Regions from separate parts of the Burkholderia sp. YIM B11467 genome, predicted to be linked through region 2. Evidence: predicted binding sites of a transcription regulator. Region 2 holds the regulator's gene; each other region holds the start of a gene.
What was found. Region 2 encodes FliA, which starts transcription of late flagellar genes. Its sites were predicted from a motif close to CTAAAGTTTNNNNNNNNNNNGCCGNTA; they were not measured.

Region 1 (5,813 bases), on a different contig from region 2:
GGGCCTTTTGTTTTTCCGGCCGCCCTTCCGCCTTTCGTGGCCCGGCCGTGCGCATGCTAGAGTCTTCGTCCCGCATCCGTATCCGGTTCCATCGATGAAGCATCGTCTCCTTTCCTGCGCCCCCCTCGCCCTCCTGCTTTCCGCATTCGCCGCGGCACCGCTCGCGCACGCGGAGGAAGTCGGCAGCGTCAACACCCATTTCCGCGTAACGGGCTCCGACCGCGTGGTCGTCGAAGCGTATGACGATCCGGTCGTCCAGGGCGTGACCTGCTACGTGTCGCGCGCACGCACGGGCGGGATCAAGGGTACGCTCGGCGTCGCCGAGGATCCGAGCGAAGCGTCGATCGCGTGCCGGCAGGTCGGCCCGATCAGCTTCAAGGAACCGCTCAAGCAGCAGACCGACGTGTTCAGCGAGCGCATGTCGTTCATCTTCAAGACGCTGCACGTCGTGCGCGTGGTCGACAAGAAACGCAACACGATCGTCTACCTGACCTACAGCGACCGCATCGTCAGCGGCAGCCCGAAGAACGCCGTCACCGCGGTGCCGATGCCGGCCGGCCCGACGATTCCGGTCAAGTAAGGCCCGCACCGGACGGGCGCGCGAGCGATACACTGTCGGTTCGACCGCTCCCGCGCCCGATCATGTCCGCCACCCGTCTTCCCGACTCCGCACGCTACTGGCGCACGCCGCTGCTGCCGGATGCGGATCTCGTCACGGCCACCTATCGCGACCACACGTTCGCACCCCACTGGCACGACGCGTACACGATTCCCGTGATTCTCGAAGGCGCGGAACGCTTCACCTATCGCGGCAGCGGTTATGTCGCCGAAACGGGCACCGTGCCCGTGATCAATCCCGGCGAAGTGCATACGGGTTCGCGCGCGGCCGACGAAGGCTGGTGCTACCGCGTGAGCTACATGCCGGTCGAATTCATCCGCGCACTCACGAGTGCGATCGCGGGCCGCCCGCAGGATGCACCGTGGTTTGCCCCCGACGTGATTCGAGACGCCGATCTCGCAGCCCGGCTCACGCTTGCGCACCGGATGATGGAAGCCGGCAGCGAGCGCGCCCTGTCCTCGCATGCGCACGGGCAGGCGGCCGACGATCCGGCATCCAACGCACCCCGCATCTACGATCCGCTCGCCGCCGAAATGGCGATGCTCGACGCGCTGTCGACGCTGATCGTCCGCCATGCCGACGCGCTGCCGCGACCGGCGCCGCTCGCCGCGGACGAACCGCGCGTCGACGCGATGCGCGAGCGGCTCGCCGCCGACCTCACGTGCACCGTGACACTCGACGAAGTCGCGCAAGCAGCCGGCCTGTCGCCGTTCCACGCGGCGCGCCTGTTCACCCGCACGACCGGCATGCCACCGCATGCATGGCGCAACCAGTTGCGCCTGCAGCGCGCGCTGGCGCCGCTGCGCGCGGGCGTGCCCGTCGCCGATGTCGCGGCGGCCAGCGGCTTCGTCGACCAGAGTCACTTCACCCGGCATTTCAAACGGATGTTCGGTGTGCCGCCAGGGCGCTGGCAGGCAAGCTGACACGCGGCATCGCGCACCCCGCATCCGGCGGCCGCGATACCGGCAGCGCTGCCACGCCCCCGCGAGCGCAAGAACATACAAGCCGGCACCCCGCCGGCCCGCTATCCTGCAGTTCATGGAAAAGCGCTCTTCGAACCCGACACCCGCGTCACCCCCTCGCCGCCCGCTGAACGAATGGCTCGACGGTGCGCGCGACACGATCCCGATGATGATCGGCGCGGCGCCGTTCGGCGTGATTTTCGGCACGCTCGTCGGCGGCGGCCCGCTCGCCGCATGGCACGGCGCGCTGATGTCGCTCGCGGTGTTCGCGGGCTCCGCGCAGTTCATCGCGCTCGGCCTGATCGCGGGCAGCGCGAGCTTCGTCGTCGTACTCGCGACGACGTTGATCGTGAACCTGCGCCACCTGCTGTACAGCGCGACGCTCGCGCCCTATGTCGCGCACCTGCCGCTGCGCTGGCGCGCGACGCTCGGCGCGCTGATGACCGACGAGGTGTTCGCGGTCGCCTATGCACACTACCGGCACTTCGCGCCCGGCACGATCGGCCCCCACTATTTCTTCGGGTCCGGTCTCGCGATGTACCTGAACTGGCAGGTCTGGACACTCGCGGGCATCGGCTTCGGCGCGGCCTTCCCGGGCCTGCAGTCGCTCGGCCTCGACTTCGCGATGGCCGCAACCTTCATCGCGATCGTCGTCCCGCAGCTCGGCACGCTGCGTTATTTCGCGGCGGCCGCGACGGCCGGCACGCTCGCGTACTTCTGGCAGGGCTGGCCGTACAAGCTCGGGTTGCTCGGCGCAGTCGCCGCCGGCGTCGCGATCGGCGTCGCGCTCACACTGCTCCACGAACGCGCACGCGCCGGCTCGCGCACGGAGGCCGCATCGTGAACTACGCGCTGCTGATTCTCGGGATGGCCGTCATCACGTACGCGATCCGCTCGACGCTGTTCCTGTTCGGCGAGCGGCTGGCCTTTCCGCCGCTCGTGCGGACCGCACTCGGCTTCGTGCCCGTCACCGTGCTGACCGCGATCATCGTGCCGATGACCGTCTCGCCGCACGGCGGCACGGCCGAGCTGACCTGGCGCAATCCGCAGCTCGTCGGCGCGCTCGCCGCCGTGCTGGTGTCGGCGGCGACCCGCCGCCCGCTCGTCACGATCGCAGCGGGGCTCGCGGTGTTCTTTTTCTGGCAAGGGATCGTGCTGCCGCACTGGCTGCCCGCCTGAGCGAACGCTCGGCCACGCGCGCTCAAGTTTTCGTCCGGCGCGCCGATAAAGGGAATGAAGACCCGCCACCGGCCTCGGCGCGCACCGGTCAGTCGACGCTGCGCCCGCCCCGGTGCGCCGTGCCGGCCGTCGGCTTGCGCGGGCCGCCATCGAGAAGATTCATGGGCCAGATCACCCTTTCCCTCAAGGACGACACGCTCGAGTCCCTGCGCAAGGACTACGACGCGTTCGTTCGCGTGTCGCTGAAACTCGACCCGCAGTTCGCGACGCCGTCGTTCGAGGATTTCCTGCGCGCCAAACTGCTCGACAACATGGTGCCGCTGACCGAGCACGCCGTGCAGCGGATGCTGCAGGGCGGCCAGTATGCGTGGGCAAAGCGCACGCTCGACAAGGAATTTCCGGACGTCGTCGCGATCCTGATGCGGCAGGCCGGCGAATTCGGCTTCGGCTTCGCGTCGCGCTCCGAATGGACTCCCGACGAACTCGCGAAGGCTTGCCGCGACTGGGCGAAGGCGATCGTCGCCGAAGCGCAGGGCGACCCGTCGCTGATCGACCCGCTCGCCGCGCAGATCAAGGGCGCGGCGCAGGACATCCAGACGCTCGAGGAACTGATGCAGACGCCCGCGTGGCGGCTCGCGGAATCGCTGCGGCAACGGATCTACGAGGCGAAGCTCGCGTGCGAGATGAGCGTCGGCAGCACGGCGCGCGACAAGCTCGGCGAGTTGCGCGGGCTGTTGCGGCTCGGGCTCGCGCATGGCTCGTTCCAGAAGCAGGAAGCGCAGCAGATCATGGAATACCTGCGGCTGCTGAAGCCGGAGATCTTCGTCGAGGAGCCGTACGACGTGTTCGCGCGGCTCGCCGTGTGGCTGCGCAGCGTATTCACGCCGGCTGCCGCGCGGCCGGCGCAGGGACAGGGGCAAAGCCAGGGACAGCGCCGGCCATAACGGCACGCATGAACCCATGAAAACGGCCCGGTTCGAGCGAAACGAACCGGGCCGTCAGATAACCGCCGTCGCGGGGCGCCGCCCGGGGCGAGCGTCGCGACAGCGCCGGGCACCGCTTACTGCGTGGCGCCCTGGGCCGATGCACCGCCCTCCGCGCCGACCGATGCGCCGCCTTCGGTCGCTTCGCCGGCCTTCGCCTTGGCCGAGCCGACATGGCTCTTGGCCGACTTCGCGGCATGCTTCGTGTGCTTCTTGGCCGAGTGGACGGCCGACGACGCCGTATCCTTCGCGCCATCGGCTGCCGCGCCGACTGCATCGGTTGCGCCGCCCACCGCATTGCCCGACGCGTTCGCGCCTGCACTGCCCTGCACGCCTGCTCCGACACCCGCCGCCGGCGTCTGCGCCTGCATGCCGGCACCGGCTGCACCCTGCGCCGCCGTGCCCGTCTGGGCAAACGCGGCCGAAGTGGCGAACGCCGTCAGCGCGGCACCGATCAGCATCGTACGAATCTTGGACATGGCAATTCTCCTCAAGAAATTGTGAGCGCCGACCGCAGCGATGCGGCCTGTCGCGTCCCCCGCCGCAACACGCAGCAGGTACGACAAAAGACCCGCGGCGGGCACGGCCGGTTCTCGAATCTCTCAGACTGTTACCCACCGTTTCATTTGCTGACGAATCGCTCACAGTCCTTAACAACTGCATGCCGCGGCCGCCCGCGCTCGCGCGCCGGCCCGCGGTGCCGTATGATGCGGGGCGATTCCTCCCGCGCAACGCGCACCTTCCTCGTCATGCCCAATCTGGATTTCACGCTGACCGGCGACTACGTCGAGCTGCACAACCTTCTCAAGATCACCGGCCTCGCGGACAGCGGCGGCACCGCGAAGTTGATCGTCGCGTCCGGCGCGGTGAAAGTCGACGGCGCGGTCGAGCTGCGCAAGACCTGCAAGATCCGCGCGGGCCAGGTCGTATTGCTGGGCGACACGCGCATCGCGGTACGCGAAGCGTAGGGCCTGCCCGTCCGAATGACGGACCAGCGGGAACCGGCCCTGGGGTTCCCCCTGTCCGCGACATGGCCATCGGCGCGCGCGTTCGACACGGTACGAATAAAGCCGTAAGCTAACCGTCTCTCAAAATAAATACATACAGCGCGGGCCCGCACCCGTGTGAGCGCCCATTCCATGTCGCATTCCGCTTTCACGCGGACGGCCGCCGCGCCGCCGTCCCTGTCCAGTCACGCCGCCGATACCGCGCGCCTCGCCGCACCCCTCGCGATCGCGCAACTCTCGCAGATGGCGATGAGCGTCACCGACACGGTGCTGCTCGGTTCGCTCGGCCCCGATTCGCTCGCGGCAGGCGGCCTCGGCGCGAACTTCTTCTTCGTCATCGTCACCATCCTGCAGGGCGTGCTGTCGTCGGTCAGCGTGAGCGTCGCGCACGCGCGCGGCGCGCAGGCCGAGCACCGCGTGCCGCACATCTACTGGACGGGCTTCGCGCTGTCCGTGCTGCTCGCGATTCCCGCGATCGTCGCGCTGTCGCTGTCCGAACCGATCCTGCTGATGTTCCACGAGCCGCCGCTGCTCGCGCATCACGTCGGCGAATACACGGGCATCCTGCGCTACGCGGCACTCGGCAGCCTGATCGGCGTCGGGCTGATGCGCGCGTTCCTGCCGGCGATCGGCGCCGCCAAGCGGCTGCTGTGGGTGTCGATCGGCGGCGTCGGCGTCAATGCCGTGCTGAACTACGGGCTGATCCACGGCGCGTTCGGGCTGCCGCGCCTCGGCTTCCTCGGTTCCGCGGTCGCGACGACGATCACGATCTGGCTCACCGCGCTCGCACTGATCTGGCTGCTGCACGGCCGGCAACGCTTCCGTCATTTCGTCACCGCCGCGCGCCCGAAACTGCCCATGATGGGCGAACTGATCGGCATCGGCTGGCCGGTGGCGATCACGTACGGGGTCGAGTCGACGCTGTTCCTCGCAACCGGCCTGACCATCGGCGTGCTCGGTGCGACGTCGCTGGCCGCGCACCAGATCGCGCTGAACGTCGCGTCGGTGGCGTTCATGGTACCGCTCGCGATCGGCCAGGCCGCCAACGTGCGGGTCGGCTACT
Region 2 (5,813 bases):
CGGTCGCGCAGCCGAGGTTCACGAGGCGGCCTTCCGCCAGCAGGATCACGCGCTTGCCGTCCGGGAAGATGATGTGGTCGACCTGCGGCTTGATGTTTTCCCACTGGTACTGGCGGGTCGACGCGACGTCGATTTCCGAGTCGAAGTGACCGATGTTGCAGACGATCGCGTTGTGGCGCATGGCCTTCATGTGATCGTGGCCGATCACGTGGAAGTTGCCGGTGGCCGTCACGAAGATGTCGGCCTTGTCGGCCGCGTATTCCATCGTCACGACGCGGTAGCCTTCCATCGCCGCCTGCAGCGCGCAGATCGGATCGATTTCGGTGACCCACACGGTCGCGCCGAGGCCGCGCAGCGACTGCGCGCAACCCTTGCCCACGTCGCCGTAGCCCGCGACGACCGCGACCTTGCCCGCGATCATCACGTCGGTCGCGCGCTTGATGCCGTCGACGAGCGACTCACGGCAGCCGTACAGGTTGTCGAACTTCGACTTCGTGACCGAGTCGTTCACGTTGAACGCCGGGAACGGCAGGCGGCCGTCCTTTTCCATCTGGTACAGGCGGTGCACGCCGGTCGTGGTTTCTTCGGTCACGCCCTTGATGTGCGCGAGGCGCTTCGAGTACCAGGTCGCGTCGACGTCGAGGTGCGCAGCGATCGACTTGTACAGCGCGACTTCTTCCTCGTTGGTCGGCTTCGAAATCACCGAACGGTCCTTCTCGGCCTTCGAACCGAGGATCAGCAGCAGCGTTGCGTCGCCGCCGTCGTCCAGGATCATGTTCGCGAATTCGCCGTTCGGCCATTCGAAGATGCGGTGCGAGAACTCCCAGTATTCGTCGAGCGATTCGCCCTTGAACGCGAACACCGGCGTGCCGGCTTCGACGATCGCGGCCGCTGCGTGGTCCTGCGTCGAGAAGATGTTGCACGATGCCCAGCGGACGTCCGCGCCGAGCGCCTTCAGCGTCTCGATCAGCACACCGGTCTGGATCGTCATGTGCAGCGAACCGGCGATGCGCGCGCCCTTCAGCGGCTGCTGTGCCTTGTATTCGTCGCGGATCTGCACGAGGCCCGGCATTTCGGTCTCGGCGATGTTCAGTTCCTTGCGGCCCCAGCCAGCCAGCGCCATGTCGGCGACGACGTAATCCTTGGAAGCTTGCGAATCGATAATGGCGTTCATCACGCCCTCCTTTCTAAAAAGTTTCTAGATTGGTGACGTGAGCGCCGTTCAGGAAGCGGAGCCGGCGCGACGGTCGCGAAACGCGCGCCGCACGGCTGCTTGGTGAAGCCTTCCGAGCCTGGCGGACCTGGAACGGTCCGTCGCAACGCTCCTCGGAAAACGGGAAGGATTGTAGCAAATCGGCGCGCAAAATGCGCAAGCGGCTCAAGCGCGCGGGGTCGGCGCGCGGGGTCGGCGCGCGTGGCCGTCGAGAAAGGGTCAGGACTCCGCGCCGACCCACGCCTGTTCGCGCAGCCGCGCACGCAGGCGCGCGACGGCCTGACTGTGCAGCTGGCACACGCGCGATTCGCTCACTTCGAGCACCGCGCCGATCTCGCGCAGATTCAGACCCCGTTCGTAGTACAGCGACATCAGCAGCTTCTCGCGTTCCGGCAGACGCTCGATCGCCTCGACGAGCGCCTCGCGCAGGTGCTCGTCGAGCAGCGCCGACAGCGGATCGGCGTGATCGACGCGATAGCGGTCGAGGAACGGCTCGTCGTCGGCCGCGCGGTCGAAATCCTCGTAATAGATGAGCTGGCTGCCGTGCAGGTCCTGCAGCATCCCCTGGTATTCGTCGAGCGGCATGTTCAGGTGCAGCGCGATCTCGGTCTCGCTCGCCGAGCGGCCGAGATGCTGCTCGACCTGGTGCACCGCGTGCTCGACCTCGCGCGACGTCTTGCGCAGGCTGCGCGGCAGCCAGTCGTTGCTGCGCAGCTCGTCGAGCATCGCGCCGCGGATGCGCTGCGTCGCGTAGGTCTCGAACTGCGCGCCCTGGTCTTCCTTGTAGCGGCCGGCCGCGTCCATCAGGCCGATCATGCCGGCCTGGATCAGGTCGTCGAGGTCGACGCTCGCCGGCATCTTCGCGACGAGCTGCAGCCCGAGGCGACGCACGAGCGGCGCATATTGCGCGAGCACGTCGGCCTGGGACATCTTTCCTTGAGCGTTGTACATCATGGCCCCCTCCTTCCGGTGGCGCTCACGCGGCGTGTGCCGCGCCCGCCTCATACGACGGCTTGCCGCCCGCGCGGACGGCACGGCCCGCGCCCGAACGCGGGCGCATCGGCCAGTACAGCAGGTCGGCGGCAATCTGCCGGTAGTCGCGCGCGGCGGGCGACGACGGGAACGCGTCGACCACCGCATGCATCAGTTCGCTGGCGTGCTCGACGAGCGGATCGGCGCCCACGCAGCCCGCGTCGGCGATCGACACGGTCAGGTAGCGGCTCGCGACGCCCGCGAGGTTGTCGAACGCCGTCTTCGCGTCCGCATGGCTGGCGACGTGATTGGTCAGCACGCGGAACTGCGCGAACGCGTGCGCGAAATGCAGCCGCTTCATGCACGCGTACGCCTCGGTGATCGCCTGCGCGGCGACCCGCGTGACGACCAGCACGTCGTGCGCTTCGCGTGCGAGCGCCGAGAACGAGCCGTCGGCGCCGAGCTGCGCGTCGACCAGGACGATGTCGGCCGGGCCGTCGATGAAGTCGCTCAGTTGCGCGTCGCTGTAGCCGGCGCGTGCGAGCCGTGCGGCCGCGCACAGGCCGAACCCGGCGGCCACCCGCGTGCGCTCGCCGTCGCGCAGCCACGCGCCCGCCAGCGTCGCGCTGGCCGAATGCACGTCGGCGCGCTCGTCGACGACGAGCACATCCTTGCCGAGCGATGCGAGCGCCGCCGCCAGATTCACGATGGTGGACGTGCAGCCGACACCCGCCGGCCCGCCCGTCACCGCGACGATGCGCGACGCGCGCCCGGCCAGCAGGCGCCGCAGCCCTTCGGCCTGGTCGATGATTCGTTTATCCAAATCGCACCTCGTGCAGCTCGGCGGTGGAACGTGCGGTCAGTGCGGAAAGCAGCGTCGGCATGTCCTCGTCTTGCGGCACGAAGGGCGAGCCGTCGCGCGGCACACAGAACGCGCTCTTCAGCAGGAATTTGGTCGAGGCGACGTACAGGTTCTCCGGCACCTTCTGGCCGGTCGACACGTAGTGGACCGGCAGCTTGTAGCGGATCACCGTGTCGAGCACGCCGCCGAGGTGGGTCGCCTCGTCGAGCTTCGTGAGGATGCAGCCGGCGAGATCCGGATGTTCGCCCGCGCTGCGGTACGCCTGCACGACTTCGTTGAGCGTGTCGCCGTGGCTCGTCGCGTTGAGCAGCAGCAGGCGCTGCACCGGCGCGTTCGCGCCGTGCAGCATCGCGATCTGGTCGGACACCGCGCGGTCGCGCTGGCTCATGCCGATCGTGTCGATCAGCACGATGTGCTTGTTGCGCAGCTCGGACAGCGCAAGCGCGAGATCGCCCGCATCCTTCACCGCGTGCACGGGCACGCCGAGGATCTTGCCGAAGATGCGCAGCTGTTCGTGGCCGCCGATCCGGTAGCTGTCGGTGGTCAGCAGCGCGACCTTGCTCGCGCCGAAACGCATCACGCAGCGCGCGGCCAGCTTCGCGGTGGTGGTGGTCTTGCCGACGCCCGTCGGCCCCATCAGCGCGAACACGCCGCCGCGCTCCATCAGCGCGTCCTCGCTGTCGAGCACCGGCAGGTTCGCCGCGAGCACCGACTGCGCCCATTCGGCCGCTTGTTCGAAGGTCTGCGCGCCGTCGCCGGACGGCAGGTTGTCGACCAGCATCCGCACGAGCTGCGCGGAAAAACCGGCCGCGAACAGGTGCTTGGTCAGCGCGCCATGCACGGCGCTGCGACGCTGGCGGTCGTGCCACATCAGGTTGTCGAACTGCTCTTCCATCATCCCGCGCAGTTCGCCGAGCTCGTGCATCACCGTGTCGTTGACGATCCGCTCGATGCGCGACTTCACCGCATCGGCCACCACGGCGGCCGCGTCGGTCGACAGGCGCGTGCGCTCGGCCGCCTTCGCGGCATGCGCGGCGCTCGGGTCCGGCGCGCGGGGGGCGGCGGCCGGGATCCGTCGTTCGGCGTCGCGCACGATGTCGCGCGCCCAGTCGGGCGACGTCGCGTTCGCGGCGCGCTGCTCGGCCGGTGCGCTCGCTTGCGGCGCGGCCGGTGTGGCCTGGGTGCGCGCGATCAGTGCGTCGCGCTGCTGCGTCAGGCGTTTCGCGTGCTCGACGAGCCACGGCGCGGGTTCGGAAGCGCCAGCGCCAGCGGCGGGTGTGCCGGCTGCCGGCGCGGCAATCGACGGCGCTACCGCGGCCGGCATGTCCGCATCGATCGTCGACGGTTGCGCCGCCGTGTCCTCCGCATCGGCGCTGACGCCGAACACCGACGAGAACACGTCGGGCAGCCCGCCGTCGCCGGCCGCGTACGGATTGACGGCCGGGCGCGCGAGCGCGGCGCCCGGGCGCGACACGATGCCCTGCACGGCGGCGGCCGGCACGGATTCCGGCAGTCGCGGCGCGGCGATTCGCGGCCGCGCGGCAACCGGCGGCGTCACCGCGGCGAGGTCCGAATCGGCGAGTGCGACGATTTCGACGCTGCCGTCATCGAGCGTGCGGTTCGACAGCACGACCGCGTCGGCGCCGAGCGCCTCGCGCACGAGACGAAGTGCGTCGCGGCTCGTTGCGCCGGTGAATTTGCGAATGTTCAAGCGGAACCCCCGATGACGTTAACGACTTTGATCGTGCGTGTGTCCGGCACTTCGGCATACGACAGCACTTTCAATTGCGGCAGGCTGCGGCGCAGGAAACGCGCGAGCATCGCGCGCAGCGCGTGCTGCACGAGCAGCACGGGCGGCAGCCCGAGATTCTGTTGACGCAGCATCGCTTGCTGCGTGCCGGTCAGAAGGTTGTGTGCGAGGCCAGGTTCGAGGCCCGGGTTCGCGCCGGTGGCGAGCGCCTGCGACAGCACGCGTTCGAGATTCGAGTCGAGGCCCATCACCTGCATCTCGCCCGCGCCCGGATACCACTGCTGCGTGATCGCGCGGCCGAGCGAGAGCCGCACCGCGGCCGTGATCTCGAACGCGTCGCCGCGGCCCGCATGTTCGGACACGGCCTCGAGGATCGTGCGCATGTCGCGGATCGGCACGCCTTCCTCGAGCAGGTTCTGCAGTACCTTCTGCAGCGTCGTCAGCGAGATCGTCTTCGGCACGAGGTCCTCGACGAGCGACGGCGCGTCCTTGCCGGTACGCTCGACGAGCGCCTGCACTTCCTGGCGGCCGAGCAGCTCGGCCGCGTGCTGGACGACGAGATGGTTCAGGTGCGTCGCGACGACCGTGCTCGCGTCGACCACCGTGTAGCCGTACACCTGCGCCTGTTCACGCAGCGCGACGTCGATCCACACGGCCGGCAGCCCGAACGCGGGATCCTGCGTGACGGCGCCCGGCAGCGCGGCCGTCACCTGGCCGGGGTTGATCGCGAGCCACTGGCCCGGGAACACTTCGCCGATGCCGATCTCGACGCCCTTCAGCGCGATCCGGTATGCGTTCGGCCGCAGTTCGAGGTTGTCGCGGATATGGATCACCGGCGGCAGGAAGCCGATTTCCTGCGCGAATTTCTTGCGGATGCTCTTGATGCGCTTGAGCAGTTCGCCGTCGCTGTTCTTGTCGACGAGCGGGATCAGCCGGTAGCCGACCTCGAGGCCGAGCGGGTCGATCAGCTGCACGTCGTCCCAGGTCGCCTCGTGGCTGTCGGACGGCAGCACGGC
Region 3 (5,813 bases), on a different contig from region 2:
CGCGACGTCGAGCGACGAGCTCGTCGTATTGATCGTGCCCTGGCCGAAATTCTGCTCCACCGAGTTCAGCGCCGTGCCGATGCCGATCTGCGTGTTGACCGACGTCGCGACCGAGTTCGCGTACATGTCGGCGAACTGCGCGGTGCTCGACTTGAAGCCGACCGTGTTCGCGTTCGCGATGTTGTTGCCGATCACGTCGAGCGCGTTCGATGCGCCGGCGAGGCCGCTCAGACCCTGTTGATAACCCATTTCGGTCTCCGTTTCGAGAAAGCTCGATCAGTTGGTGGCGGTGCCGCCGGACGAGGAAGAGGACGACGCGGACGACGTCGTGTTCGGAAAAATCGACGCGACCTGACTGAGCCCCACCGTCGTGCCGTTCGACAGCACGAGCCCTGCGGTGCCGTCCGCCTGCTTGATCACGCTCTGCACCGTCGAGGCCGCGAGCGTCGTGGCCGGCTGCGGCGTGCCGTTGCTGTCGGTGTACGACGCGCTGACGGTGTACTTGCCGTCCGGCAGCGCGTTGCCCGCCGCGTCGGTCGGCTTCCAGTTGAACGGCACGGTGCCGGCCGACTGCGCGCCCGCGTTGATCGTGTTCACGACGGTGCCCGCCGAGTTCTTCACGGTGATCGTCAGGTTCGACACCGAGCTCGCCAGCGACACGCCGAACGGCGACGCCGCGCCGCTCTTCACCGCGACGGCGTTGCCCGGCGCGAGCACGTTCGTGCCGATCAGCATCGCGGCCTGCGTCTGCTGGCCGGCTGCCAGCTGCGTCGACAACGACGTGAGCGACGTGTTCAGCTGCGCGATGCCGCTCACCGTGTTGATCTGCGCGAGCTGCGAGGTCATCTGCGAACTGTCGACCGGGCTGGTCGGATCCTGGTTCTGCAGCTGCGTGACGAGCAGCTTCAGGAACGTTGCCTGCAGGTCGCTCGCTGACGTGCCGTTGGTCGACGACACGTTGTTGGTGTTCATCGTGTCGGTCGGCAAGGTCGACACGTTCGTGCCGTTGCTGCCGATCGTCGTGTTGGAGGAGGTCATCCTGGCTAGCCTTCTGTCGGAACTATCGGAACTGTCGGGTCGGTAAGATCGGGCGGCGCGCGGCTTACGAGCCGATCGTCAGCGTCTTGAGCATCAGCGTCTTCGCGGTGTTCAGCGTCTCGACGTTGGCCTGGTACGAGCGCGACGCCGAGATCATGTTCACCATCTCCTGCACCGGATCGACGTTCGGCATCTGCACGTAGCCGTTCGCGTCGGCGGCCGGGTTCGCCGGGTCGTAGGTCGACTTCATCGGCGACGGGTCGTCCATCACCTTCGTCACGCGCACGCCGCCCACGCCCTGGCCGGACGCGGTGCGTGCGCCGCCCATCGGGTCGGTCGCGAACACGACCTGCTTGGCCTTGTACGGCTTGCCGTCGGGGCCGGTGGCGCTGTCGGCGTTCGCGAGGTTCGACGCGGTGACGTTCAGGCGCTGCGATTGCGCGGACAGCGCCGAACCGGCGACGCCGAAGATGTTCATCAACGAAGGCATGGAGGCTCCTGGTGCGTGTGCTTGTGCTCGGGTTCGGAAGCGGCGCGCTTACGAGTTGGTCGTGATCGCGGCGATCATCGCCTTGATCTGCTGGGTCATCACGGTCATCCCGGTCTCGTAGTGCAGCGCGTTGTTCGCGAACTGCACGCGCTCGACGTCGAGATCGACCGTGTTGCCGTCGAGCGACGGCTGCAGCGGCATCCGGTACTGCGCGCGGCCGTAGTCGTCCGCCGGGCCGCCGGTCGGGATCAGCTTCGCCGTGCCGGCCATGTGGCCCTGCGCCGTCGACACCATCGACATGCCGCTCGTCACGCCGGCCGGCTGCGTCATCGGCAGTTGCCCTGCGTTGCTCGGCGCGAGGCCGCCGTTCGTCTGCTTCAGCGAGCGCGCGAGCGTCGACGCGAAATCGACGTCGCGGGCCTGGTAGCCCGGCGTGTCGGCGTTCGCGATGTTCGACGACAGCAGTTCCTGCCGGTAGGCGCGCACGTCGAGCGCCTGTCGGCCGAACGCGAATTCCGCATCGAGTTTGTCCAGCATGTGTGCGTCTCTCCGTATGAAGCGCTGCACGCCCCTCGCGCCGGATGGCGACCCGAGAGGCTTTTTTCCATGACAGCGATGGTAGGCGTCGCACGCAACCGGCAATCGGGCGAATAACGCGGCAAAGCCCCCCTCTATTCATCGTTTGCGCGACGGCCCCGCTCCCTAGAATGCGAAGCGGAGCAACAGATCGAGGACACGGCGATGACGGGCAGCGCACTTCGCGGCAGCAACGGGCGGCTCACGCACGTCCGGCGTGCGTTTGCGCTCGCCGCGGCGCTGTGGATCGCCGTGCCGGCCGCGCACGCGGACGACGGGATGATCGTGATTCCCGGACGCGGCGAGACGGCCGAAACGGCGCTCGCGCACGCCAACGCGGCGAGCGGCGGGCAGGTCGGCGGGAATGCGGGGATGGGTTCGGGTCCGGGCATCGCGCCGGATGCCGGGCGCGCGGCAGCGGGCGCCAGTGGGTCGGCCGGTGTGGCCGGTGCTGCCGCGGCCGGCTACGCGGCGCAACCGTCCGGCGCGATGGTCGTGACGACCGTCCCGCCGCCGGCTTCCGTGCCGGCCCCGGCATACGCAACCGCCCGCGCGAAGCCCGCCTACGGCGCGCCGCGCGCTGCCGATCCCAACGCCATCGCGACGGTCGTCGCCGGTACGGCCGAGCCCGCATCGAATCCCGCGCGGCCGACGCCGCAGGCAAGCGCCGCGCGCATGGCGGCGGCCCGCGCCGCGTCAGCCGCGCCGGCGCCGCGCACGGCGGCGGTGGCCGCCAACCCGGCCCAGGCGGCCCCCGCGGCCCAGCCCGCGACGCCGCCCGGCCAGCAGGACCCTGAAGCGCTCCGCCGTGCGGCCCTCACGTTCCTGCAGCAGCAGATCGCGGGCCTGCCCGGCAAGACCACCGCGACGGTCACGACCGCCTTCCCGCGCGGGCTCGCCGCGTGCACGACGCTCGAACCGTTCCTGCCGACCGGCGCGCGCCTGTGGGGCCGCACGACGGTCGGCGTGCGCTGCGCGGGCGAGCGGCCGTGGACCGTCTACCTGCAGGCGAAGGTCACCGTGCAGGCCACCTATTACGTCGCCGCGCGCCAGATCGCGCCCGGCGAGCCGCTGAGCGCGGCCGACCTGGTCGCGCGCGACGGCGACCTGACGGTGCTGCCGCTCGCGGTGATCACCGATCCGGCGCAGGCGATCGGCTCGACCGCGCTCGCGCGCATCTCGGCCGGGCTGCCGCTGCGGCAGGACATGCTGAAGAGCGCGGCGTCGGTGTCGGCCGGCCAGACGGTGCGGGTCGTCGCGGCCGGGCCCGGTTTCACGATTTCGGCCGAAGGCAGCGTGCTCGCGAATGCGGCGCCCGGCCAGTCGGTGCGGGTGCGGATGGCGGCGGGCCAGATCGTCACGGCGATCGTCAAGGACGCCGGCACCGTGGAAATTCCGCTATAGGGACGGATATCGCCGCAAGATTGCAAAGAATTGTTTATTCGGAGAATTTCGGGCTCACGATGCTAAAGTTCGGGCCGACCCGGCCGTTATCTGGGTCATACCGTACAGGAACCCCATCGTGAAGATCGATTCCACTCCGAAACCGAGCCCTCTCGCGCCGACCGGCAACGGCGCGACCCGTGCGCAATCCGGCGCGGCCCCGTCGTCCGCGCAGGCGGCCGACGCAGGCACGACCGGCGGCGACACGAACGTGAATCTGTCGGGGCTGTCCGGCCAGTTGCGCTCGGTATCCGCGTCCGGCGGCGCCGATATCGACACGGGCCTAGTCCAGTCGATCAAGGACGCGCTGAACAACGGCACGCTGACGATCGACGCGAACAAGATTGCCGACGGCGTATTGAATACCGCCCGCGAGCTGCTGCAGCAGCAGCGCCCGGGCAGCTGAGCCGGCCGCCTCGCGGCCGGTCCCCCGGTTTGCCGGCGCGCCGCACCCCGCGCACCGGCGCGACGAGCATGACGCGATGAGAGAAGAGCTGCTGGCCACGGTCAACGACGAACACGCGACGGTCGAGGCGTTCGCGTCCCTGCTCGTCTACGAGGAAAAGGCGCTGACGACGGCCGAGCCGCTCGAGATGCTGCCCGGGATCGTCGAGAAGAAAAGCGCGCTGATCGACCGGCTCGCGCAACTCGAACGCACGCGCGACACGCAGCTTTCCGCGCTCGGCTTTCCGGCCGGCAAGAAGGGGATGGACCAGGCCGCCGAGCGCGATGCGCGCCTCGCCGGCCGCTGGCAACTGCTGCAACAGGCCGCCGAACGCGCGCGCCAGGCCAACGCGAACAACGGCATGCTGATCCGGATCCGGATGGACTACAACGAGCGCGCCCTCGCGGTGCTGCGCTCGGCACCCGCGCCGGCCGGCGTCTACGGCCCCGACGGGCGCGTGTCGGCGCTGACGCGCTGACGCCCCGCGGCGGCCCGCAGTCCGGTCCGCCGCCGCTTCACCCGCCTTACCCGCTTCACCCCGAATTCCGCTTCGACAGACCGGGCTCCAGCCCGGCGCAACCGTCCCCCCGATACGCGGCAGCGCAGCCGCGCTGCCTGATCCAACAACAACCGATCGGAGGGCATCGATGCATCATTCCCGTTTTGAATCCGCACGCCGTCAGGCCGCCGTCGCCACGCTCGGCGCCGCACTGACCTTCACCGCGTCGCTCGCGCTGGGCGCCCCGGCCCCGGCCCCGCTGCCGACGCCGACCGGCGACATGACGCTGTCGCCGGCCGGCCCGCTCGCGGCACCGGCTTCCACTCCGCCCGGCAGGGCGCCGCGCGCCACATCGCGCGGCAGCGACACCTACACCTACCTGCGTTGCTGGTACCGGATCAGCGACGATCCGCTCAAGCCCGAGGCGACCTACGAGTGGGCGCGCGATCCGTCGGGCGGCGACTGGTATCGCGTGCCCGGCTACTGGTGGGCGGACGGCATCACGCAGTGGAAGAACATGTTCTACAGCGCGACGACGCAGGACACGCTCGCCGACGTCTGCCGCCAGACGCTCGCCGCGCGCGGCATCCGCGCGAACCTGACGCAGGCGGTCGCGGCCAACAACGCGCTGTCGTTCAACTACACGGTCTGGACGATCGACGCCGCGCAGCAGGACACGCGGGTCAACAAGCTGATCGTGTTCGGCGACAGCCTGTCCGACACGCAGAACATGTTCAACGCGAGCCAGTGGAAGCTGCCGAACGGCACGAGCTGGCACGCCGGACGCTTCAGCAACGGGCCGGTGTGGGCCGAATACGTCGCGAACACGCTGCGGCTGCCGTTCTACAACTGGGCAATCGGCGGCGCGGCGACCGACCAGCACCTCGTCGTGCCGGGCCTGGTGCAGGAGGTCGACTCGTGGCGCGAATACATGGATCGCGCGCCGAACTACCGGCCCGCCAATACGCTGTTCGTGGTGTTCGCGGGCGGCAACGATCTGGTGAACTACGGCCGCACGCCCGAGCAGGCGGCGAACGCGGTGCGCGACAGTCTCGAGCGGCTCGCCGCGGCTGGTGCGACGCGCATCCTGCTCGTCACGCTGCCGGACGTGTCGCGCGCGCCGGTGTTCGCGACGCGCACCGACACCGCCAGCGTCGCCGCGCAGGTCAAGGACTACAACCAGCGGCTCGCCGACGCGGCCGCCGCCGTCCGGGCCCGCTACGGCGCAACGCTGCGGCTCGAGGTGTTCGATGCGTACGCGCCGTTCGACGATCTGCTGAGCCGCCCCGCGCAATACGGCTTCGACGATTCGAAGCGCTCGT

Region 1: the regulator FliA is predicted to act here: its motif matches at 2,782-2,808, upstream of ACTRWB_RS12600 (DUF4088 family protein).
Region 3: the regulator FliA is predicted to act here: its motif matches at 3,571-3,597, upstream of flgM (flagellar biosynthesis anti-sigma factor FlgM).

The regions. Positions count from the first base shown of each region.
Region 1 covers NZ_JBQVSQ010000003.1:134,391-140,203, forward strand. The annotation lists gene ACTRWB_RS12580 (CreA family protein) at 95-580, shown strand; gene ACTRWB_RS12585 (AraC family transcriptional regulator) at 643-1,542, shown strand; gene ACTRWB_RS12590 (AzlC family ABC transporter permease) at 1,658-2,425, shown strand; gene ACTRWB_RS12595 (AzlD domain-containing protein) at 2,422-2,760, shown strand; gene ACTRWB_RS12600 (DUF4088 family protein) at 2,922-3,704, shown strand; gene ACTRWB_RS12605 (hypothetical protein) at 3,821-4,222, opposite strand; gene ACTRWB_RS12610 (RNA-binding S4 domain-containing protein) at 4,493-4,711, shown strand; gene norM (multidrug efflux MATE transporter NorM) at 4,883-5,813, shown strand, end outside.
Region 2 covers NZ_JBQVSQ010000010.1:59,625-65,437, forward strand. The annotation lists gene ahcY (adenosylhomocysteinase) at 1-1,174, opposite strand, end outside; S-adenosyl-L-homocysteine riboswitch at 1,207-1,334, opposite strand; gene ACTRWB_RS29090 (RNA polymerase sigma factor FliA) at 1,433-2,167, opposite strand; gene ACTRWB_RS29095 (nucleotide-binding protein) at 2,190-3,008, opposite strand; gene flhF (flagellar biosynthesis protein FlhF) at 3,001-4,758, opposite strand; gene flhA (flagellar biosynthesis protein FlhA) at 4,755-5,813, opposite strand, start outside.
Region 3 covers NZ_JBQVSQ010000007.1:279,280-285,092, forward strand. The annotation lists gene flgE (flagellar hook protein FlgE) at 1-249, opposite strand, end outside; gene ACTRWB_RS24560 (flagellar hook assembly protein FlgD) at 277-1,038, opposite strand; gene flgC (flagellar basal body rod protein FlgC) at 1,103-1,528, opposite strand; gene flgB (flagellar basal body rod protein FlgB) at 1,577-2,065, opposite strand; gene flgA (flagellar basal body P-ring formation chaperone FlgA) at 2,270-3,508, shown strand; gene flgM (flagellar biosynthesis anti-sigma factor FlgM) at 3,627-3,953, shown strand; gene ACTRWB_RS24585 (flagella synthesis protein FlgN) at 4,030-4,470, shown strand; gene ACTRWB_RS24590 (SGNH/GDSL hydrolase family protein) at 4,640-5,813, shown strand, end outside.